3 regions of the Uliginosibacterium flavum genome follow, and region 2 is predicted to be linked to each of the others. Evidence: predicted binding sites of a transcription regulator. Region 2 holds the regulator's gene; each other region holds the start of a gene.
What was found. Region 2 encodes HrcA, which represses chaperone genes, less so after heat shock. Its sites were predicted from a motif close to TNTTAGCACTCNNNGNCNNNGAGTGCTAANA; they were not measured.

Region 1 (3,276 bases), on a different contig from region 2:
CGGAGCATCGCGGAGATCGGTCGAGAGATTTTTGCGCTGTACCCGTAGCTGGGGCTTCACAAGGCGCTTCTGCCAAAGTTTTGATCATCTCCGGTGGCCCCGTGATCCACTGAAAACCCGCATCTGGCGGACTTCTTTAGCCTCGCAACGGGCACATCGCGCACGCGCAAGCCACGCTCATATCTGCCGGCCTCGTTCAATCAGCCCCGGCCGTGGGATGGGTGTGTTGGGAATGGTGCGCAATGCGCACCCTACATATGCCTGCCTGAAGACGCGCGTCCTGCCTTGTTCTGCGGCATGCCTGCCTGAAGATGTCCGCTGCGAGCGGCTCTTGAGGCGGCTCATCTTTCGGCCACAAAATTCATTTCGCGCGGCTCAAGCCCAGAAGCGCTTGAAGCTCCCGACCACCACGCCCCAGATCGTCAGCTCGCTGCCGTCTTCGAGTTGAAGTTCGGCGATGTCGGGATGCTCGGCAAACAGGGAGGTCTTGCGGCCGCGATGATGGAGGCGGCGGATCAGGCGTTCGCCGTTGACGAGGGCTAGCACGATGTGGCCGTGGGCGGGCTGGATGCGCTTGTCGACGATCAGCATGTCGCCTTCGAGGATGCCGGCGCCGCTCATGCTGTCGTCGCGCGCCTGGAAGCAGAAGCTGTGTTCGTCGTGGCGCACGAGGTAGTCATGCACGTCGAGGCGGCTGCTTTCGTCGTCGGTGATCGCAGGCGGCACTTCTGCCGAGCGGCCTGCCACCAGCAGTGGCCGGCTGCGCGTGGATTGGCGCCGGGTGCGTCGGATCTCCGGGAAAGACTCCGGCGGCGCGGAGGGCGAGGCGCCGACGATGCTGACGAAGGGAAGCGGGATCTGGTCGGACATGGCGCGCTTGTGCTGTAAATATATACAGTATCTGGGCGCTGATCTTTGCTGTCAAGCGTACTGCGGCAAGGAGCGATGTGCACTTGAGTGGCGCTTGTCTGGCACGGGGTTCTGAGGCCTGAGGAAGGGCATGTTGTGGCAACACGCAGAGTCTTTTTGACGAGTCTGATAATAAAAACGCCCGGTCTCCTCGCGGAGCCGGGCGTTTTTTTACAGACGAATCAATCAGGCGCTGAGCAACAGTTTCATCTTCTGCATGGCCTTGGCTTCGATCTGACGGATGCGTTCGGCGGAGACGCCGTATTCGGCAGCCAGTTCGTGCAGGGTGGCGGCATTGTCTTCGACCAGCCAGCGGCGCTGGACGATGGCGCGGCTGCGCTCATCCAGACTGGCCAGGGCGCCTTTGAGGCCTTCGTCGGCGAGACGCTCGTTCTGCGCGGTGGCCAGCACTTCGACCGGTTCGGCGGACTCATCTGCCAACCAGTCAATCGGCGACATGCGTTCGTCGTCGTCATCCGAGCCGCGGTCAATCGCCACATCGCCGCCGGAGAAGCGGGTTTCCATTTCGATGACTTCTTCAGGCTTCACATTGAGCTTGGCGGCGATGCCACGCACGTCTTCGGGCGACAACGTGGCGGTGCTCGGGCGCAGGCTGCGCAGGTTGAAGAAGAGCTTGCGTTGGGCCTTGGTGGTGGCGATCTTCACCAGACGCCAGTTCTTGAGGATGTATTCGTGGATCTCGGCCTTGATCCAGTGCATGGCAAAAGACACCAGACGCACGCCACGATCCGGGTCGAAACGTTTCACCGCCTTCATCAGGCCGATGTTGCCTTCCTGGATCAGGTCGGCATGCGGCAGGCCGTAGCCGAGGTAGTTGCGGGCAATTGACACGACCAGACGCAGGTGCGAGAGCACCAGCTGGCGGGCGGCATCCAGATCGTTTTCGTCGCTCAGCCGGTGGGCGAGCGCCTGCTCCTGCTCCTCGGTGAGAAGCGGATAACGATTGACGGCCTGCACGTACTGGTCGATGTTGCCCAGTGCGTTGGGGACGGGGAAAGCCAAGGCTTGTGTCATTGATTGAACTCCATGCAAGGGCGGAAATCTCTCCGCTCGCCCCGATTTTAGCACTCGTTGTGCGAGAGTGCTAACAGCCAGAAAATAGCGAAATTTTTGGTATTTGTTCCAGACAATTAAAGTCGAAAACGCGTCATTAAAGTCGAAAACTCAAGTCAGCCCCGCAAAGGCCCCTCAAAGGATTGCGGGGCCTTACTTTTTGGAGATCCGAAGAGAGGGTTTGTATTTGCACCAGACTGGCGCATTAAAGTCGAAAACCAAGCTTGAAAGCCTTGTGCAGAGCCGAATTAAGGGCAACCGCGTCTTGTTGAAATGTGCGTCACTTCGGCTAGTAATCGGCCTAAGCGGACGGTGATGACCTCGGTCTAGAACAGCCGTTCCCAGTCAGTAGCCGACAATCGGGACCGTCGGCTCTTCGGAATGAGTACCGTAGCTGCGGGTCACTACTTGATTGGCTGCGCAGCAGAGCCTGGGACTAGAAGTTGGGGGGGCACGGTGACGACGTCGCCAGGTAGTCACGCAACTGAAAGGCCAAGGACGATCCGGCATCTACGAGCCCGTCCAGCACGTCAAGGGTGGCTTGCCTGAGGGTTACGTCGCGAAGAAGCGCCCGGCGATGCTCGTGCACCGCCGCTTGGCATACAGTCTCAGCATCCCAAAGGCTGCTTCCGTCATTGAACAAGTCAGCCGGCGCCTTGGCTATCGCTTCCCTCAGTTGCCCCATCGCGGAAGGCACCGCCGTTGCCCTGCCAACCCCAGCCATCAGGGCTAAAAGATGTTCAAGGGCATGCCAGCCGCCTCCTACTGCAACCAGGCAGTCGGCCACGAAGCGTGGGCGGCTTCGTAGTAGTGGCAAGTCGTGGCAGGTCTCCGGTTGCGCCTTCGCTTCGATGAGGAGCCTTTCCTCCAGCGACATGAGTGCACAGTTCAACAAGTAGCAGGATGCGGAGTGACCGCGATAGGCTGTCCAAAGCCACCTGTCGTGAATGTGGGCCCTACCGTTCGGGCTTTGCTCCGGAGGAAGTAATGTGACCTCCTCCGGATGCGACTTCGCAAAGCACGTAGCTGCATGGTTGCATAGCTCGACGACGTAGCGCACGCTCTTTGCGAAGGAATAGAGCAAGAGCAATCGGAAGGGCCCTTGCAACACAGACGGAGGGAAGAACGCATGCGTCACCCTCTGGCTGAGGCCCATGGCTGCCTCCCAGCCATCCATGCCGAAGTGATGTTCTGTTTGGGGCCCGGGTTCGGTATAAAGGGCCCAGAACGCCGCGCGCACCAAATCTGCGTTGAAGTAGACGGGCTCTCTGCAATGCTTGACGTTGGTGAGGA
Region 2 (3,276 bases):
CCTGATGAAGTCAAACGCGTCGAGCGACGCAAGCTCGAAGCCCTGCTCGGCTACAGTGAAGCGCCCGCCTGCCGGCGCGAAGTGCTGCTGCGCTACTTCGGCGAAGAATCCACGCCCTGCGGCAACTGCGACATGTGCCTGACCCCGCCGGAGACTTTCGACGCCAGCCTGCCCGCGCAACAGGCGCTGTCCACCATCTACCGCAGCGGCCAGCGTTACGGTGCGGCGCACATCATCGACATCCTGATCGGCAAGGCCACGCCCAAGGTCGTCGAGCGCGCGCACGACAAACTGTCCACCTTCGGTCTCGGCAAAACCCAGCCTGAGGCGCAATGGAATTCGCTGCTGCGCCAGTTCGTTGCTCAAGGTTTACTGGGCGTCAGCGAATTCGGTGGTCTGATGCTGCAGGACGCCTGCCGCCCGGTGCTGCGCGGCGAAACCACATTCATGGCCAAGCGCGTGCGCGCCGCCGCGCCCAAGGCTGCGGCCAGCGTGCGCCGCGAAATCGAGTTCGAGAGCGACGAAGCCAGAACGCTGTGGGCCGCGCTGCGCCAGTGCCGCCGCGATCTGGCCGAAGAACAGAACGTGCCCGCGTACATGATTTTCGGCGACGCCACGCTCAAGCAGATGCTCGACAAACGCCCGATGAGCCTGGACGCGATGATCGAACTTTCCGGCGTGGGCGACCGCAAGCTTGACGCCTACGGCAGCCAGTTTCTCGACGTCATTCAGGGCCACCAGCGCCGTTTGTAACAAAGGCCTGAAGAACCGCATCCGGCGGACTTCTTCAGGCGGCATGCCTGCACAAGTCCGCTCTATGCGGCTATCCAGACACATCGGCTGCAAAGCCTTTCTGCATGCGGCTCTCCACCCTGCCTCCTATTTGCCACGCCCAGCCCTTACAATCGCACCATGCATCGCCAACTTGATCAACGCGCCAAACTCCTGCTGAAAACCCTCGTCGAGCATTACATTGCCGACGGGCAGCCGGTGGGGTCGCGCGTGCTCTCGCGGCAATCCGGGCTGGAACTGTCGCCCGCCACGATCCGCAACGTGATGTCGGATCTGGAAGAGCTGGGCCTGATCGCCAGCCCGCACACCTCGGCCGGGCGCATCCCGACCGCGCGCGGCTATCGCCTCTTCGTCGACACCCTGCTCACCGTCAAGCCGCTGGCGCAGACCGAGGTGCGCGAGCTGCAATCGCACATCCACCGTGACGAGCCGCGTCGCGTGCTGAGCGCCGCCTCAAGCCTGCTCTCGGAGCTGACCAATTTCGCCGGCATCGTTGCCGCGCCGCGCCGCGAAGTCACCAAGATCCGCCAGATCGAATTCGTCAGCCTGTCGGACACCCGCGTGCTGCTGATCATCGTCACCATGAATGGCGACGTGCAGAACCGCATCCTGTTTACCCAGCGTCCCTACACCAGCTCGGAACTGATCTCCGCCGCGAACTATCTGAACCATCACTGCGCCGGCCTGGGCTTCCATGAAATGGTCGAACACCTGCGCGGCGAGCTGACCCAGTTGCAACAGAACATGACCGAGCTGATGAACGCGGCGATCAGCGTCGGCCAGGAAGCCATGGGGGCGCAAAGCGACAACTACCTGATCTCGGGCGAACACAAACTGCTCGAAGTGGACGACATGTCCTCCAACATGAGCCGCCTGCGCGAGCTGTTCCGCATGTTCGAACAGAAATCCGGTCTGGTGCAGTTGCTGGATATCTCCAACCGCGCCGAAGGCGTACAGCTCTTCATTGGCGGCGAATCCGGCATGAGCCCGCTGGATGAATGCAGCGTGGTCACCGCGCCGTATGAAGTCGACGGCGAAGTCGTCGGCACCATCGCTGTGATCGGCCCGACGCGCATGGCCTACGAGCGCGTGATCCCGATTGTGGATATCACGGCGCGGCTGCTTTCCAGCGCGCTGTCAAACAAAGACTGACATTCTCGCGATGCACCCAGCCAAAGTCCGTCGCGAGAATGTTCGAACCCTCACCGACCTGCCCAATATCGGCCCGGCACTCGCCCGCCGACTGGCGCTGATCGGCGTCACCAGCCCGGCGCAATTGCTCGGTCAATGCCCCTATGCGCTGTTTGAAGATCTGTGCGAGCGCACTCAAACTCGCGAAGACCCCTGCGTGCTCGATACTTTCATTTCCCTTACCCGTTTCATGGCTGGTGAGCCGGCGCAAGCCTGGTGGGCGTACACGACTGAACGCAAACTGCATCAGCAACAAGAATCGGCCAAACTCTGGCCACCCAATTCAACGTCTGCTTCGCGGAGCTAGCCTTTCACAATGTCCTCTGACCACTTCCTCCCCGAGCCCAAATTCGAACACGGCACGCCACCACGCATCGGCGTGCTGCTGATCAATTTGGGCACCCCCGCCGAGCCGACCGCCCAAGCCGTGCGACCCTACCTGAAGCAATTCCTCTCAGATCCGCGCGTAGTCGAAATTCCGCGCGCGATCTGGTGGCTGATCCTCAACGGCATCATCCTGAATACCCGCCCCAGGAAATCCGCCGAGAAATACGCCAAGATCTGGAGCAAGGAAGGCTCGCCGCTGCGTGTGCATACCGAACGCCAGGCCAAGCTGCTGCAAGGCTATCTGCTCAAGGCCGGCTTCCCGGATTTGCCGGTGGATTACGCCATGCGCTACGGTCAGCCGGATGTCGAAGGCGCGCTGATGCGCCTGAAGGCGCGCAACTGCACGCGCATCCTGGTCTTGCCGCTGTACCCGCAATACGCCGCCAGCACCACCGCCAGCGCCTTTGACGGCGTCGCCAGCGCCGCTGCGAAAATCCGCAATCTGCCGGAACTGCGTTTCGTGCGCAGCTTCCACGACCATCCAGACTACATCCGCGCCCTCGGTCAGCGCATGGCCCGTCATTGGGAAACGCAGGGCGGCACGCCCGACAAGGTAGTGATGAGCTTTCACGGCTTGCCGCGCTTCTCGCTCGACAGGGGCGACCCCTACCACTGCGAGTGTCACAAGACCGCGCGTCTGCTGGCCGAATACCTTGCGCTTAAACCGGAGCAGTATGTGGTGACTTTCCAGTCCCGCTTCGGCCGCGCCGAATGGCTCAAACCCTATACCGAGCCCACGCTGGTGGCGCTGGCAAAAGAAGGCGTGAAAACTATTGACGTGATCTGCCCCGGCTTCGTGTCAGACTGTCTGGAGACGCTCGAAGAGATCGCACTGGAATGCAAGGCCGCCTTCCTCTCGGCCGGCGGCAAGGAATTCCGTTACGTGCCCTGCCTGAACGAAGATCC
Region 3 (3,276 bases), on a different contig from region 2:
CGCCCAGGCCCAGAAACGTGCGCGCCTCCCACATTGAATATGCGTGGCTGGCGCGGTCGTTGACCCAGTTGCGGGTTTCGGCCGCGCGCAGGTAGCTGGCGGTGGCGGCCGTGTCGTCATGCTGGGGCGAGGCGGGGTCGGCCTGAAGTTCCGCCAGCAGCATCCAGGCATCGCCCAGACCTTGCGCGGTGAGCGCTTCGAGCGCCGCCAGCTCGCCGGTCTGCGCTGCGCGTTCTGTGCTTGCGAGGGCGGCGGCTTGCTCCTGTTGCCAAGCTTCCCGCGCCTGCCCTTCACGAACTTCCTGAAGGCTCTCCCGTACGATCCGGAACAGGCCAGGGCGACGTGGCGCATTGGCGGGCCGCTGGCTGTGGATCACGCAATCAAGCAGGAAGCCACAGAGCGCCAGCACCAGCAAGACCAGCAGCAGCCACAGCCCGCCCCACAAGATGGCTTTGAGCCAGCCGGCACGATCCAGCAGCCAGCTGGCGAAGATGGCCAGCGCGATCAGAGCCCAGCGTTTCATGGCATTGCGACGAAGCGTTTGTATTCACGTGCCCGAAGAGCCCCGCGCAGCATTGCTCTACGGGCAGTGCTTGTGGACAGGCCCATCAGACAAGCTTCTCCCGGTAGCATGCCTGCAGCGCGTTTCTGCAGGCGGCTTTGCGGGCGAGTAGCTTTCAGAGTGCGTGCAGCACGTATTTCTCGACACGGCTCATCGGCGTGGCGCTGTCGAAGCGGAATTCAACGTAGGTGGCATCATCCGCATCCAGCGTGCTTTCAACCTTGTCGCTGCGACCGACCTCGACACCCTTGCCATCCTGAGCACGCAACTGCAACTTGCCTTTGAAAGCTTCGCCAGACAGCACATAGACCTTCACGCCGTCCTTCTTCTCGCCATCGGCGCCGAGCCGCACGGCACGTTCGCTGGCGAGTTTGCGGGCGCTGGCCGAGGCATCCATGACGATCTTGGCTTCATAGGCGCGATCCACGCCTTCGGCCACGCCGCCAAACACCTTGCCTACACCGGTGGTGATCTCGGCGGCGGCTTTCTTGCCATCGTTCTGCAGGGCCTGACCGACGCCCTTGACCATGGCCGCCTTGTCTTCAACCATCGCCGCGCCCTTGCTGCGCTCGGCTTCGAGTTGTTCTTCACGGTTCTTGCAGCCCGCCAGTGCGCAGGCGGCGCTCAGTACGCAGATGGCGATCAATGCTTTTTTCACGGCGCGATCCTTTTTTGGGTTTTCGGGGCCGCATAAGGCGGCGCGACATGCTGCCGTAAAACCAGCCGGGCGCACAACGGCCAACCCGACAGTCTGCCGGTTCAGCCGATGAAAGCCCTCTGTGGCGGGCTTTTTCGACTTTTGTGCGGCTGTCGCCCTTGAAATCCACCCATCCCGCCCCTATCATTAGCACTCGTCAGGGGAGAGTGCTAACAGTCGCCGGTTTCAAACGGCCGACCCTCCCCGATTTCCCCCGGGTGTATTGCACCCAAAGATTTATCAATCAATCCCTTAACAGGAGTGAATATGAAGATTCGTCCCTTGCACGACCGCGTGGTCATCAAACGTATTGAAGCCGAAGAAAAAACGGCCTCCGGCATCGTTCTGGCTGGTTCTGCAGTTGAGAAGCCCGATCAAGGCGAAGTCATTGCCGTGGGCAATGGCAAGATCCTGGAAAACGGCAGCGTGCGTCCGCTCGACGTCAAAGCTGGTGACCGCGTGCTGTTCGGCAAGTACTCCGGCCAGACCGTCAAGGTCGATGGTGAAGAGCTGCTGGTGATGCGTGAAGATGACCTGATGGGCGTTCTCGAAAAGTAAAACCGGTCCTGCGCTAAGCGCGGGCCGGGCTGAAGGTTCCGGTGCTCAACGTACTTGCGTACGTCTCCGCGCCTCGCCTTCATCGCGCCCCGGTCGCGACGCGCATCCTCCGGTTTTATCCCCCAACGAATTTCAAATTATTTCGGAGTAAGAAATGGCAGCTAAAGAAGTCAAGTTTGGTGATTCCGCACGTGAGCGCATGGTCGCTGGCGTCAATATCCTGGCTAACGCCGTCAAGGTGACGCTGGGCCCGAAGGGTCGCAATGTCGTGCTGGAGCGCAGCTATGGCGCCCCGACCGTGACCAAGGACGGCGTCTCTGTCGCCAAGGAAATCGAACTGAAAGACAAGTTCGAGAACATGGGCGCGCAGATGGTCAAGGAAGTTGCTTCCAAGACCTCCGACGTGGCCGGTGACGGCACCACCACCGCGACCGTGCTGGCACAAGCCATCGTGCGCGAAGGCATGAAGTTCGTGGCCGCTGGCATGAACCCGATGGACCTGAAGCGCGGCATCGACAAGGCTGTTGCAGCCCTGATCGAAGAGCTGAAGAATGTGTCCAAGCCCTGTTCGACCACCAAGGAAATCGCTCAAGTCGGCTCCATTTCGGCCAACAGCGACGCTTCCGTGGGCGAAATCATCGCTACCGCGATGGAAAAAGTCGGCAAGGCTGGCGTGATCACCGTTGAAGATGGCAAGTCCCTCGACAACGAGTTGGATGTCGTCGAAGGCATGCAGTTCGACCGTGGCTATCTGAGCCCGTACTTCATCAACAATCAGGATCGTCAGATCGCTGCGCTGGATAACCCGTTTGTTCTGCTTTACGACAAGAAGATCTCCAACATCCGCGATCTGCTGCCGATCCTGGAACAAGTTGCCAAGTCCGGCCGTCCGCTGCTGATCGTGGCTGAAGATGTCGATGGCGAAGCCCTCGCAACCCTGGTCGTGAACAACATCCGTGGCATCCTGAAGACTGTTGCCGTCAAGGCTCCGGGCTTCGGCGATCGTCGCAAGGCGATGCTGGAAGACTTGGCCATCCTGACCGGCGGCCAAGTGATCGCTGAAGAAGTCGGCCTGTCCCTCGAGAAAGCCACCCTGGCTGATCTGGGCCAAGCCAAGCGTATCGAAGTCGAAAAAGAAACCACCATCATCATCGACGGCAACGGCGCTGCCGATGCAATCCAGGCACGTGTTGCCCAGATCGAAGCACTGTCCGAGGCCTCCACCTCCGACTACGACCGCGAGAAGCTGCAAGAGCGCAAGGCCAAGCTGGCCGGCGGTGTTGCCGTGATCAAGGTTGGCGCAGCCACCGAGATGGAAATGAAGGAAAAGAAGGCTCGCGTTGAAGACGCACTGCACGCTACCCGCGCTGCTGTGGAAGAAGGCATCGTGGCTGGCGGCGGCGTCGCCCTGTTGCGTGCCCGTTCCATGATCAGCTCGGTTAAGGGTGACAATCCGGAT

Region 1: the regulator HrcA is predicted to act here: its motif matches at 1,990-2,020, upstream of rpoH (RNA polymerase sigma factor RpoH).
Region 3: the regulator HrcA is predicted to act here: its motif matches at 1,405-1,435, upstream of groES (co-chaperone GroES).

What each region holds. Positions count from the first base shown of each region.
Region 1 covers NZ_JBEWZI010000027.1:42,549-45,824, reverse strand. Annotated here, with positions in the region: gene bla (class A beta-lactamase) at 1-48, shown strand, start outside; gene ABXR19_RS18035 (LexA family protein) at 376-870, opposite strand; gene rpoH (RNA polymerase sigma factor RpoH) at 1,096-1,944, opposite strand; gene ABXR19_RS18025 (NACHT domain-containing protein) at 2,420-3,276, opposite strand, start outside.
Region 2 covers NZ_JBEWZI010000006.1:207,636-210,911, forward strand. Annotated here, with positions in the region: gene recQ (DNA helicase RecQ) at 1-753, shown strand, start outside; gene hrcA (heat-inducible transcriptional repressor HrcA) at 913-1,944, shown strand; gene ABXR19_RS07805 (helix-hairpin-helix domain-containing protein) at 1,955-2,290, shown strand; gene hemH (ferrochelatase) at 2,300-3,276, shown strand, end outside.
Region 3 covers NZ_JBEWZI010000012.1:122,812-126,087, forward strand. Annotated here, with positions in the region: gene ABXR19_RS12580 (hypothetical protein) at 1-523, opposite strand, end outside; gene ABXR19_RS12585 (hypothetical protein) at 678-1,220, opposite strand; gene groES (co-chaperone GroES) at 1,527-1,817, shown strand; gene groL (chaperonin GroEL) at 1,972-3,276, shown strand, end outside.